One region of the Gardnerella sp. KA00288 genome, then DNA from elsewhere that is predicted to be linked to it. Evidence: riboswitches for the same ligand, from Rfam matches in the RefSeq annotation. Region 1 holds a riboswitch; each other region holds the start of a gene.
What was found. Region 1 has a riboswitch for thiamine pyrophosphate ahead of thiM (hydroxyethylthiazole kinase). Riboswitches for the same ligand answer to the same signal wherever they lie in the genome.
Positions count from the first base shown of each region.

Region 2: it holds a riboswitch for thiamine pyrophosphate, as region 1 does, so the genes downstream of both, thiC (phosphomethylpyrimidine synthase ThiC) here and thiM (hydroxyethylthiazole kinase) in region 1, are expected to answer to the same signal.
Region 3: it holds a riboswitch for thiamine pyrophosphate, as region 1 does, so the genes downstream of both, HXT52_RS03190 (ABC transporter permease) here and thiM (hydroxyethylthiazole kinase) in region 1, are expected to answer to the same signal.

Region 1 covers NZ_CP058373.1:278,502-282,739, forward strand. Annotated here, with positions in the region: gene HXT52_RS01040 (PFL family protein) at 1-907, shown strand, start outside; gene thiM (hydroxyethylthiazole kinase) at 944-2,410, opposite strand; TPP riboswitch at 2,523-2,632, opposite strand; gene HXT52_RS01050 (hypothetical protein) at 2,943-3,755, shown strand; gene HXT52_RS01055 (PD-(D/E)XK nuclease family protein) at 3,801-4,238, shown strand, end outside.
Region 2 covers NZ_CP058373.1:613,430-617,667, reverse strand. Annotated here, with positions in the region: gene HXT52_RS02275 (MetQ/NlpA family ABC transporter substrate-binding protein) at 1-588, shown strand, start outside; gene HXT52_RS02270 (methionine ABC transporter ATP-binding protein) at 743-1,543, shown strand; gene HXT52_RS02265 (methionine ABC transporter permease) at 1,545-2,225, shown strand; TPP riboswitch at 2,344-2,447, shown strand; gene thiC (phosphomethylpyrimidine synthase ThiC) at 2,445-4,238, shown strand, end outside.
Region 3 covers NZ_CP058373.1:845,068-849,305, forward strand. Annotated here, with positions in the region: gene eno (phosphopyruvate hydratase) at 140-1,435, opposite strand; TPP riboswitch at 1,583-1,699, shown strand; gene HXT52_RS03190 (ABC transporter permease) at 1,689-2,510, shown strand; gene HXT52_RS03195 (ABC transporter substrate-binding protein) at 2,567-3,571, shown strand; gene HXT52_RS03200 (ABC transporter ATP-binding protein) at 3,599-4,238, shown strand, end outside.

The DNA of each region.
Region 1 (4,238 bases):
CTCAACTCGCACTGGAATTGACATGGATTGCGTGGAGTTGCTTGGGCGCACGATTAAAAAGATTGCAGAGGCGACTGCTAGCAAAGATTCTTACGGCTGTGTTAAATTCGTGGCTTTTTGCAACGCTCCTGACGATAATCCGTTCATGGCAGGCGGCTTCCACGGAGTTACTGAAGGCGATGCTGTGATTAACGTTGGTGTTTCCGGGCCTGGTGTAGTATCTAGCGCACTCGACGCGGCTAAAGGCAAAGATTTTGCTTTTCTATGTGAAACTATTAAGCGCACTGCTTTTAAGATTACGCGAGTGGGGCAGTTGGTTGCACAAGAGGCTTCTCGTAGGCTTGGAGTGCCGTTTGGAATTATTGATTTGTCGCTTGCACCAACGCCTGCAGTTGGAGATTCCGTTGGCGAAGTGCTTGAAAAGATTGGTTTAGATCAGGTTGGAGCTCCTGGCACAACTGCTGCGCTTGCAATGCTGAACGATCAGGTTAAGAAGGGCGGAATTATGGCCAGCAGCTATGTTGGCGGTCTTTCCGGAGCGTTCATACCTGTTTCGGAAGATGCGAACATGATTGCTGCAGCAAAGTCTGGTTGTTTGACGATTGAAAAGCTTGAGGCAATGACGTGCGTATGCTCTGTGGGCCTCGATATGATTGCTATTCCGGGAGAAACGTCCGCAGCTACTATTTCTGGAATGATTGCTGACGAATCCGCAATCGGAATGATTAATCAGAAAACTACGGCAGTGCGCATTATTCCTGTGATTGGAAAGGGCGTTGGCGAGATGGCTAACTTCGGCGGTTTAATGGGATATGCGCCTATTATTCCGGTGAACCAGACCAGTTGCGAAGCTTTCGTAACGCGAGGCGGGCGTATTCCGGCCCCAGTGCACAGCTTTAAGAATTAGTGATTACTCAGTAATCACTGAGTAATCACTAAGTAATTATTTAGTAATCACGCTTTTAAGCTCGCGCGCTACTTTTCCAGCATCCTCAGCGCACATAAGCGCCGATACAGTGCAAACTCCGTCAAGCTCAAGATCGCGAATAGGGAATACCGTATTCTCATGGATTCCGCCAATTGCCAATGTTTTTACGCCCATAGAGTGTGCAACTTTCGCAACTTCGTTCACGCCTTCAACTCCAAGAGGCGGCACGTCGTGAGCCTTAGTATGCGTTTCAAAAGCGGCACCTATGCCAATCACATCCGGCAGTGGAACGTCGTTTTCTTTGCACTCTAGGTAAGCTTTCTCCATCAAGTCAGGCCGCGCGCAAGAAAGACCAACCATCCACTCAGCCGGCATCGCCTTTCGCGCCTCAACAAACGGAGTATCTTTTTGCCCAACGTGCAAGTTGAAACCAAGCTGAGCCGCGCAATCAACATGATCGTCTATGAACACAGGCACGTCGCCGTGGCCGGAATCAATAAGCGCATGACGCAACTTTTTCGCCTTTGCTGAAATCTCATCATCGTCGGAATACTTATCGCGCAATTGCACAACTGTAACTCCGCCTTCAACCGACTCCACAGCCACTTCTTCTTCTGGACGATTTCCCATGCGTGGATCTGTTACCAAATACAGTGTCCAATCCACAGGCTCAACAGTGAACTCAATATTTGTCAAACTAAACATGTCGTTTACGCTAAGAGTGGAAAGCGCGTCCATCCACAGCGTGCGGAAAGTTCCTGGAGCTGTGGTTTGGCGAGCTGCCCAAGTTCCGGCGGCGGCTGCATGCACGTGCGCTGCAACGGTTGCTGCGAGCGGACGTTCTGGGTTTGCGCCAACGTATGCTGCAACTATCGCGCCTAGAGCGCAACCGGTTCCAACTACTTTGGTCATAGCTTTGTGACCGCCTGTTACGCGAGCTAAACATCCGTGGCCGTAAATCGCATCTTTTTCGCCGGAAATAGCCACTACTGAGCCATACTTTTTTGCTAGTTCGCGCGCGGCTTGAAGAGCATCGTTTACGCTATCGTGAGAATCTACGCCTTTTCCGTTGCTTTCTTTGCCGGCAAGAGCCATGATTTCGGAGGCGTTTGCGCGAATTACAGTAGGGTGGTGCTTAATAATTTCGTGTATAAAGCGAGTGCGTGGAGCAAGTGCCGGCACGCCAATTCCAACCGGGTCAAGAACCCATGGGGTATCTGCTTTTTCGCATCCCTCAACGGCTGCGCGCATGTACTCTGAAGTTTCAGGCTGATGGAACGTGCCTACGTTTATTAGCACGCCGGAGGCGATTTGTGCGAGTGCGTGCGCTTCTTCCGGATCTGTGACCATAATTGGCGAGGCGCCTGCTGCAAGCAGTGCGTTTGCGGTTATGTCTTGTACGATTACGTTCGTTATGCAGTGTGTAAGAGGCTGCTGTGCGCGTACGCGTTCGATGCATTGGCGAACGTCGTTAAGGAACATTCGACGTCGCGCACGCACGGAAAATAGTGTGTCTACTTTTGTTGCTGTTGCGACTGACTCAGTAGTAGATGCGTAAGTTTTTTGCGAGCTGTTGTTTGCTTCTGCAGCGTTATCTATTGTCATAATGTTTCCCTTCGCTAGCACTATCTAGATCAGGTCCTACGGATGTAATCTCAGCGCCGCCCGCGATTTTGCGGCGATTGCGCACTCCGAACCATCCTTCGACTATATCTTTTGTTCGTGACTTACTTGCTTTTGCTGGTTACGTGCGTGCTAGGTTCTAAGCTCGTGCTCCAAACGTGCGCGACTTTTCGCGTGTTTGGAGAGTTTGGCGTGGCGTTTTGCTCCAAATGTGGGGAACTTTTCTCGCGTTTGGAGCGTCGCCGCGCGCTTTGCACGTATCTACAAAAATCTCGCCGTATTTTTGCAACTTTTTCTACAGATTTTCGCTTTCCGGTAGTGTAAACATAAATATGGTAAGTAAGTAGGCTATAAATTACCTAATCGACATACGTTACGAAAGCGAGTCAACATGGCAAACAACTCCATTCTAGAGCAACAAACCACAGCTGCTGCCAATCCTCTCGATGTGCGTGAATACGCCACGCGCACTGCAATTCGAGCAATCGCAATAATCGCGTCCGTTTACGGAATGGCAGCTTCGTGGCAAGGTCTTATGACTTTTACTTACTTTACAAATCTTTCTAATCTTATGATTTGTGTAGCTTTGGCTGGTTCTCTTGTACTAGACACTACCTCTTTTATGCGCGCTCGCAATTCTGTAGATTCAGCTGCGCAGCCAGATTCTGCAGAATCTTTCGCATGGTTCGACTCAAAATCCAACGCTTGGTACATTTTTAAATTCATGATGACAATCGCCATTGCAGTAACATTTACGCTTTATCTTTGCTTCTTAGCTCCTACGAATAAGCTAGGTTTTGTTGGTGCGTATATGAGCAACGGTTGTAGTAGTCTTTGCGTTCACGCAATCGCACCGCTTCTTGCAATCGTAGATTTTATACTTTTTGACTATCGCTTCCGTTCAACCAGCGCACACATTTATTTTGCTACTATTCCGCCTTTAGCTTATGTTGCTTATGCTGCAATGCTTAGCGAGTTTGCGGGTGTTCGTTGGGGTGTTCACGCAATGCGTGCGCCTTACAATTTCCTTAATTATGGTGCTCCTGCAGGCTGGTTTGGTTTTGCTCCTCAGACTTTTAACGCCACTACTTTAGGCGTTGGAGTTGCTTATTTGCTTGTTGTGTTTACGCTTATTTTTATTGGTGTTGGCCGTGTATTTCTTGCGTTGAAAGATGCGCGCGCTCGAGCTGTTTTGCAAAATTAGTTAAAACTTGCGCACCACTATTGCCCAATTGGTAGAATTGAGTGTATGTGTGAGGATTCTGCATTACAAGCGCTATTTGATGGCACGTTACGCAATTGTGCTGGGAATTTGACCAGTACGCTGCTAGTTTATGGCGCTCCAAATACTGGAAAAACGCAGTTTGCTGTGCGTGCAACAATTGCGGGATACCAGCGCTGGCCTCATAGCATAACAGCAATGGCAGTGCAAAACAGAAATTTGGCTGCAAGTATTGACAATATTATTATTCGTTCTATTGGAGTAAGTGAGCAGTCGCGTCCGGTTGGAACGTTGGAATCGCTTGCTTTTCGTATTATTTCAGCCAATTGTAAGTTGCAGCATAAGCCTAATCCTAAGCTTCTTAATGGCGCTGAGCAGGATGCTCTTCTTCGCAAAGTTGTGCGCGAGCATATTGAGCATGTTTTTAGGGGAGACAATGGTGATTGCGATGTTTGCCAGCTTTTT
Region 2 (4,238 bases), 330 kb from region 1:
GGCGAAGTTGACGCAAACTACTACCAGCATCTTCCATACTTGGACAACTACAATAAGGAAAAGGGCTCGCACCTGATTTCAATTGCAGGAATCCATTTTGAGCCATTTGGACTTTACCCGGGAAAGACAAAAACCATTAAGGATTTAGCTAACGGCGCTACTATTGCAGTTCCAAACGATCCTTCTAATGAGGCCCGCGCACTTCTGCTTCTTCAGGATGCCGGCTTGCTTAAGTTGAAGAATCCAAAGGATGTAAAATCAACAGTTAACGACATTACGAGCAATCCTAAGAATTTGAAGTTCAAAGAGCTTGACCCGTCTGCAGTTCCAACAGCTATTAAGGATGTTGATCTTGCTGCAATGAACGGAAACTACGCTATTCAGGCTGGTTTTAACCCAACTAAGGATCCTCTTACTTCCGAAAAAGTTGGTGGCATTGCCGCTAAAACTTACGAAAACATTATTGTTGTAAAGAAGGGTTCGCAAAAGCTGGCTAAGATTAAAGCCTTGATTAAAGCTTTGAAAACAAGTGCAGTTCGCGATTATATTACCAAGAATTATAAGGGCGCTGTGCTTCCAGTTTTCTAAAGAATAACAAGTAGCCACATACTGCCGCAAGGTGTGTGCTTTGCGGCAGTATTTTTAGTATTTTTTAGTTTGTAATATACGTAGGGTAGATATTTTAGTTAAGTATTGAACTTACCTAAAGTATTTAAGAACAATAAGCTGTTAGGGAATAAGCATGATTCAGATTGAACATCTTCATAAAAGCTACGGAAAAGGTAGTGAAGCACATGAAGCATTGCACGATATTAATCTCACCATTGAATCTGGCGAAGTATTCGGAATACTTGGCTCTTCTGGTGCCGGTAAATCTTCATTAGTGCGCTGCATGAATCTGCTTGAGAGGCCAACTTCCGGAAAAGTTATAATTGACGGCAACGATATTAGCGAAGTAAAAGATAAAGAGCTTGCTAAAGTTCGCGCGAATATTGGAATGATTTTCCAAAACTTTAGTCTTTTCCAGCAGCGAACAGTATTGCGAAACGTAACTTTTCCGCTTGAACTAAATCACACTCCAAAAAAAGAACGTGAAGAGCGCGCACACTATTTGCTCGACTTGGTTGGCTTGCAAAATCTTGCAGACCGCTACCCTAGCCAGCTTTCCGGCGGGCAACAGCAGCGCGTAGCAATCGCTCGAGCCTTGGCAAATAATCCTTCGATTATGCTTTGCGACGAAGCTACAAGCGCACTCGACTCCACAACTACTGCGCAAATCCTTGATTTATTGCGCCGAATTAACCGCGAGCTTAACGTAACACTCGTTATTATTACGCACTCGTTGGCAGTTGCTAGAAATATTTGCGACCGTGTGGCAATGATTGACGGCGGAAATATTGTGGAATTAGGAGACACTGCAGAGCTTTTTGCAAATCCACAAAGCGATATTTTGCGCACGCTTATTGCAGACGACAAAGTAGAAAATCATAGAAATAAGAAGAGTTTTACCGAAAACTACACACTTGCAAGCGAGGTGAAGTAAAATGCTTGAAACTGTTACACAATTTATTGACAACTACGGCGATTTACTAATTGAAGGCGTGCAAGATACTTTAGTAATGACTTCTGTTGCAACACTTTTAGCTTATGCAATTGGTCTTCCAATTGGTGTGCTGCTTATTATTTCGGACAAAAAAGGCATTTGCCCAAACGCAACTTTAAGCGCTGTTATTGGCTGGATAGTTAATATTGTGCGCTCAGTGCCGTTTATTATTCTTCTTGTTGCTTTAATTCCGTTCACTCGCCTACTTGTTGGCACATCTCTTGGCGTTCCAGGCGCTATTGTGCCGCTTGTTATTACAGCAGCTCCGTTTGTGGCGCGAATTGTTGAACAGTCTTTGGCAGAAGTTGACGGAAGCTTAATTGAGGCTGCACAAAGCTTTGGAGCAAGCAAGCTTCAAATTGTGTGCAAAGTGCTGCTTTGGGAAGCTTTGCCTTCGCTTATTCGCGGCGCTGCTCTTACATTCATAACGCTTTTTGGTTTTAGCGCAATGGCTGGAACAGTTGGAGCTGGCGGACTTGGAGATATTGCAATACGCTACGGCTACCAGCGCTACCAGTACGATGTTATGACGGTTGCCGTGGTTCTTTGCATTATTCTTGTACAGATTGTGCAAAGCTTGGGAGATTTTATTTCACGCACTATAAATCACCACGAGCGCTAAAAATTTAAAACTCTAACTTTTAAAACTAAGGCATGTTGTGAAAACTTTACAAGAACGAAGTCTTCGCAACATGCCTTTACTAAAAAGTGCATGTAATCGTGTAAAATGGCTGATAATTCGACATTTGCAGGGGTGCTTTCTTTTAGAAGGCTGAGATAGGCAAAACCTAACCCTTCGAACCTGTTTAGTTAATACAACGTAGGGAGCAACGATTTTAGTATGACCTCGAATTATCCATACGCATCAATGCGTGATCAGTTCAATCTCACCGCCTGCTTTATTGCAGACCCAAAAGCTTGTAATAATCGTCCGCTTACCGATATTGTTGATGATGCTTTGCGCGCAGGAGCAACGTTGATTCGTTTGCATGCAAACGATGAGAGCGCAAAAGAAATCACAACTATTGCTCGAGATATTGCGCAAATTATTGAAGACAATAACAAGTGCGATTCAGTAACTTTTGTTATTGACGAGCGAGTTGATGTTGCTTGGCAGGCTAGAAATCAAAGCATTAAAGTTGACGGCGTTCACTTAGCTCAAAGCGACATGGAACCTCGAGAAGCGCGCGCTTTGCTTGGCGAAGATGCTGTTATTGGTTTAACAGTTGAAACAGAAAGCTTAGTTAAGGTTATTAACGAGCTTCCAGACGGTTGCATTGACTACATTTGCGTAACAGCAATGCGAAACCCAGAAGAAGGGCAAGAAAACTCTACTGCCTCTTACGAATTGGAAGCAAATCACACAACGTTGGACGAAGCAAAAATCAATACGATTTGCTCCGCAAGCGACTTCCCTGTTCTTGTTGGCGGAAAAACTCAGCTTGAAGACGTATCTATGATTGCTCGCACAAAAGCTGCAGGCTTCTTCGTTACAGAACCGATTTATGCTTCACAAACTCCAGAATCAACAATGCATGATTTTGTTGAAAGCTGGAAGTCTGTTCGCCAAGAAAGCAAGCACGGCTATGCTAAGCGCGTAATTTCTGCAGAAAATAAGGAAGAAAAGTCTGCAGAAAAAGATGAAAAGAAGCCAACTTTTATTAACGCTAAAGAAGCAAAAGAAGCAGCAAAGTTAGCTAAGCAGCAGCGCGTAGATATTGCTTCACGCGGATGCACTCAGCGAGACAAGGCTCATATTCGCAAAACTACTCCAGTTCATTTTGAATACGAGTACGGTTCTTACGATTTGGAAGTTCCATACACTGAGATTAAGCTTTCGGACACTCCTGGCGTTGGCCCTAACCCGCCTTTTAAGGACTACAATACTGAAGGTCCAAAGTGCGATCCTAAAGAGGGCTTGGCTCCACTTCGCCTTGACTGGATTCGTGACCGCGGTGACGTTGTGGAATATGAGGGTCGCAGGCGCAATCTTCAAGACGACGGAAAGCGCGCAATTAAGCGAGGCAAAGCTTCTAAGGAATGGCGCGGACGCACGCATAAGCCAATGAAGGGCGCGGATCATCCGATTACGCAAATGTGGTATGCGCGTCACGGAATTGTAACCCCAGAAATGCAGTATGTTGCAACTCGCGAAAATTGCGACGTAGAGCTTGTTCGCTCCGAACTTGCAGCAGGACGCGCTGTAATTCCTTGCAATATTAACCACCCTGAGGCAGAGCCTATGATTATTGGCTCGCGCTTCTTAACTAAGCTCAACGCAAACATGGGCAATTCTGCCGTAACTTCTTCGATTGACGAAGAAGTTGAAAAGCTTACGTGGGCAACGAAGTGGGGTGCGGATACCGTTATGGATCTTTCTACCGGTAACGATATTCACACAACGCGCGAATGGATTTTGCGCAACTCCCCTGTGCCAATCGGAACCGTGCCAATGTACCAGGCTTTGGAAAAGGTTGAGGATGATGCTTCTAAGCTCAGCTGGGAGCTTTTCCGAGACACGGTTATTGAACAGTGCGAGCAGGGCGTTGACTACATGACTATTCACGCCGGCGTGCTTCTTCGTTACGTGCCGCTTACCGCAAACCGCGTAACCGGTATTGTGTCTCGCGGCGGC
Region 3 (4,238 bases), 570 kb from region 1:
GAATGAAAGTAAATTCAAAAAAATTTTTTGCGTGTCTTGATTTTTTCAAAAATATTTACAAAAAACGGCCAGCCGAAAACACGACTGACCGTTTAAACTTAAAGACTTAAGAAGATTTAAGTTACTTAAAAGTAGAAAGTTACTTCATATACTTCTTGCAAGCCTTGAATGCACTGTAACCAGCGTACTGAGCGGTAGAACCAAGCTCTTCCTCAATCTCAAGCAAGCGGTTGTACTTAGCAATACGCTCGCCACGAGCAGGAGCACCAGTCTTAATCTGGCCGGTGTTCTTAGCAACGGCAAGATCAGAAATTGTGGTGTCTGGGGTTTCACCAGAACGGTGAGAAACCATAGAGGTGAAGCCATTCTTGGTTGCAAGTTCAATAGCGTCGAGGGTTTCGGTGACGGAACCAATCTGGTTCAACTTCACGAGCAAGGAGTTAGCTGCACCAAGCTCAATACCCTTAGCCAAACGCTTTGGATTGGTGACGAGCAAATCATCGCCAACGAACTGCAAACGATCACCAAGACGCTTGGTGATTTCTGCCCAATCATCCCAGCCTTCTTCCTGGAATGGATCTTCAATGGAAACGATTGGATACTCGTTGATGAGCTTCTCGTAGTAATCAAGCATGTAAGCAGATTCGCGCTCTTCGCCATCGAAACGATACTTACCAGTTTCCTTGTTGTAGAACTCAGAAGAAGCAACGTCAAGAGAAATACCAATCTGCTTGCCTGGCTCGTAGCCTGCGGCTGCGATTGCATCCATGATGTACTTCAAGGAATCCTCATTGGACTTCATCTTTGGAGCGAAGCCGCCTTCGTCGCCAAGACCAGTAGCCAAGCCTTCCTTCTTCAAAACATTCTTCAAGGTGTGATAAACCTCAACGCCAGCGCGCAAAGCATCGCTGTAGGTTGCGAAACCGTATGGAGAAATCATGTATTCCTGAATATCGGTTGCGAAATCAGCGTGAGCACCACCGTTCATGATGTTCATGTTTGGAACTGGAAGAATGTGGCCATTGGTGCCGCCAATGTAGCGGTACAACGGAAGCTGAGCAGACTCAGCAGCAGCGTAGAGAGCAGCGAGGGAAACGCCGAGAATTGCGTTAGCACCAAGCTTGCCCTTGTTTGGCGTGCCATCAAGCTCAATCATTGTTTCGTCAAGAGCGCGCTGATCGGTGGCATCCATGCCGATAACCTTAGGAGCGATTACTTCGTTGACAGCCTTAACAGCTTCCAACGTGCCCTTGCCCTGATAACGGGACTTGTCGCCATCGCGACGCTCCCAAGCTTCTGCCTCACCAGTAGAAGCACCAGAAGGCACTAAACCAATACCCTGAGCGCCATCTTCGGTCTCCAAATAAACCTGAACAGTAGGATTTCCACGAGAATCCAAAATTTCGCGTGCATATACGCTTTCAATAGCTGCCACAACTACTCCTTTATACTATGGGTTGTGATGACTCTTTTAAGATTAGTGCGTTTTATGGACGTTATATTGTATTTGCAAGTGTTTATGCCGAGAACGTTCACGTGTCGCGAATTTGTACGTTTTGTCCATGCCTGTGCGCCATAATAGCGAACTGACACGGGGTGCAACCTTACGCATTCATATGATTTTGCGGATATTGCTGAGAACATACCCGTCGAACCTGATATAGCTAGTACTATCGAAGGGATGTCGGATGAATATCCACTTTCGCGAGCGCAAAACTGAATGTATTGCAAACAGCAAGCAAGCGAATAAGAAAGCAAATAAGTCGTTAAAATCTTTTAGCGCTTGGCTTTCTACAATAGTTATAGTTTTTTGCTGGTTTATTATTACGCTCGGTCCTGTTGAAAACCGCGCTCTGCCTTCACCGTTCGAAGTTATTAAAGCTTTCGTAGATTTACACAATGAGGGAATACTGTGGCCGTCTCTTGCAATAAGCATTTTTAGGGTTGTTGCAGGTCTTCTTTTGGGTATTGCGTTTGCACTTCCTGCCGGAATTCTTTCTGGAGGAAGCGCAATAGGTGAAACAATAATAAACAAGCCTAGCCACATGATACGTTCAATACCGTTCCCTGCTCTAGCTCCTCTTCTTATTATTTTTCTTGGCGTTGATGAGCTTATGAAGATTATGCTTATTGCAGTGGGCGTTTTTGGCCCTATGTATGTAAATATTCGCGATGGTGTTCGTAATATTGACCCTCGCCTTATTGAACTAGCTAAGGCTTATCATATTAAAAAATCTACTATTTTCACCACTATTTTTATGCGCGGAACTCTTGCTAATTTTATGACTGGATTGCGTTTTTCTATTTCCGTCGCATGGGTTGCACTAGTTACTTGCGAAACAGTTAATTCTTCTATTGGAATCGGCTATATTCTTTCGAGAGCGCAACAATTCTTTAGGCCGGATCAGATGATGGCTTGCATAATTATGTACGCAATTGCAGGTCTTGGATCCGAAATTACGGCAAATATTTTCGAATACTTACTCATGCCAGAACGAAGAATTTCCTAAAAATAAACACAATAAACAATAAACACAAGATAATAAACACAAAAAAGGAGCCAACTATGGTTAATTTCAAATTAAAAAGCGCAAGCAAGCGTGCTATTTGCGCATTGTGTGCTCTTTGCACAGCAGTTGCACTAGCTTCATGCGGAAGCGCTCAGAAATCTTCAAGCAACGCGTCTTCAGCAAAAGAAGATACTGGCACTATGCGCGTTGCTTATCTTTCTACAGCAAACTATTTAACTACATTGAAGAACGAAAAGTTCTTGCAGGAAGAGTTTGGAAAGTCTAAAGTCACTTACACTGGTCCTTACACTCCAGTTGATGGACTTACTGCAGTAATGAGCGGTAGCGCAGACGCAACAACTACAGGAACTGGCCGTTTTATTGATCTTATTGCCGAAGGTCAGCCTTGGGTTGCTTTTGCTCTCGAATACTACAATGGTGATTCTCAGGGAATTGTAGCATCTGCAAAAAGCGGCGTAAAAACCTTAAAAGACTTGTATGGAAAGAAAGTTGCTATTATTCACAATGGCGACACCGGCGACTACATGCTTCATCGCGCTTTCGATAAAAGCGGTTTAGACGTTTCTAAAGTTCACAAAGTTGAAATGAGCCCTAAAAACTTCCAGGCTGCTTTCTCTTCTGGACAGATTGACGCAATTTCTTCGTTCGACCAGAATCTTGCAGCAGCTATGACAACTCCTGGTTCTAAGTTGCTTGTAAACGCTAAGAAGTACGGCAATATGAACGTTACTATTCATATTGTTTCTAGAAGCTTTGCTAAGAAACATCCTGAACTTGTGAAGAAAATGTATAAGGCTCTTGTGCGCGAAGCAAAGAAGTCTCACAAGGAAAAGAATGTTATTGGCAACGCTTATAAGCAGCTTGGTGCGTCTGACACGATTATTAAGCAGATTGAAAAGTTTGATAATCCAACAATTAGACCAATCGACGCTAAAGGCTTGGAAATGATGAAAGTTCAAGCCAAGGAATACGTTAAGTACGGTTTGATTAAGCAGGCTCCAAAGAATTTGGATGATTCTGTAATGGACTGCAGCAAGTAAACGTTATTACCTAACTAAAATACGACTATGTTTAAGAGCATTTTTCATAAGCGTCACGATGCTGAAGTTTTGGAAGAATCTACTTACGAATCGAATATTAACGATAGTGATTACTGCGTTAGTATGGAGAATCTTGGTATTTCTTTCGCATCTTCAGAAAGTAAAAATACAGAAGATAATTCTGCAACTAATTCTTCTTTCGTATTGAAAAACATTACGATGAGAATTAAAAAAGGCGAATTTGTGTCGCTTATTGGTAGATCCGGTTGCGGAAAGACGACGCTTTTGAAAATAATTTCAGGACTTCTTACTCCTACTGAAGGCAGCATTTACGCCACAAGTCGTCAGGCTATTGGTTTTCAGGACGCCAGATTAATACCTTGGCTTTCTGTGAGCAAAAATGTTGTTTTTGGTATGGAAGCAAGTAAGCAAGAGCTTAAGGATATTGCGCATTTAGCGCTTTGCCAAATGCAGCTTGAAGACTACGATAACAAGTGGCCATCTCAGCTTTCTGGCGGCCAGCAGCAGCGCGTATCTTTAGCAAGAGCTTTAGTTAGAAATCCTGAATTATTGTTGCTTGACGAGCCTTTTGGTGCTTTGGATGCTCTTACTAGATTCGATATGCAAGATTTGCTTAATAAGCTTCAATCTGAATACGGCTGGAGCA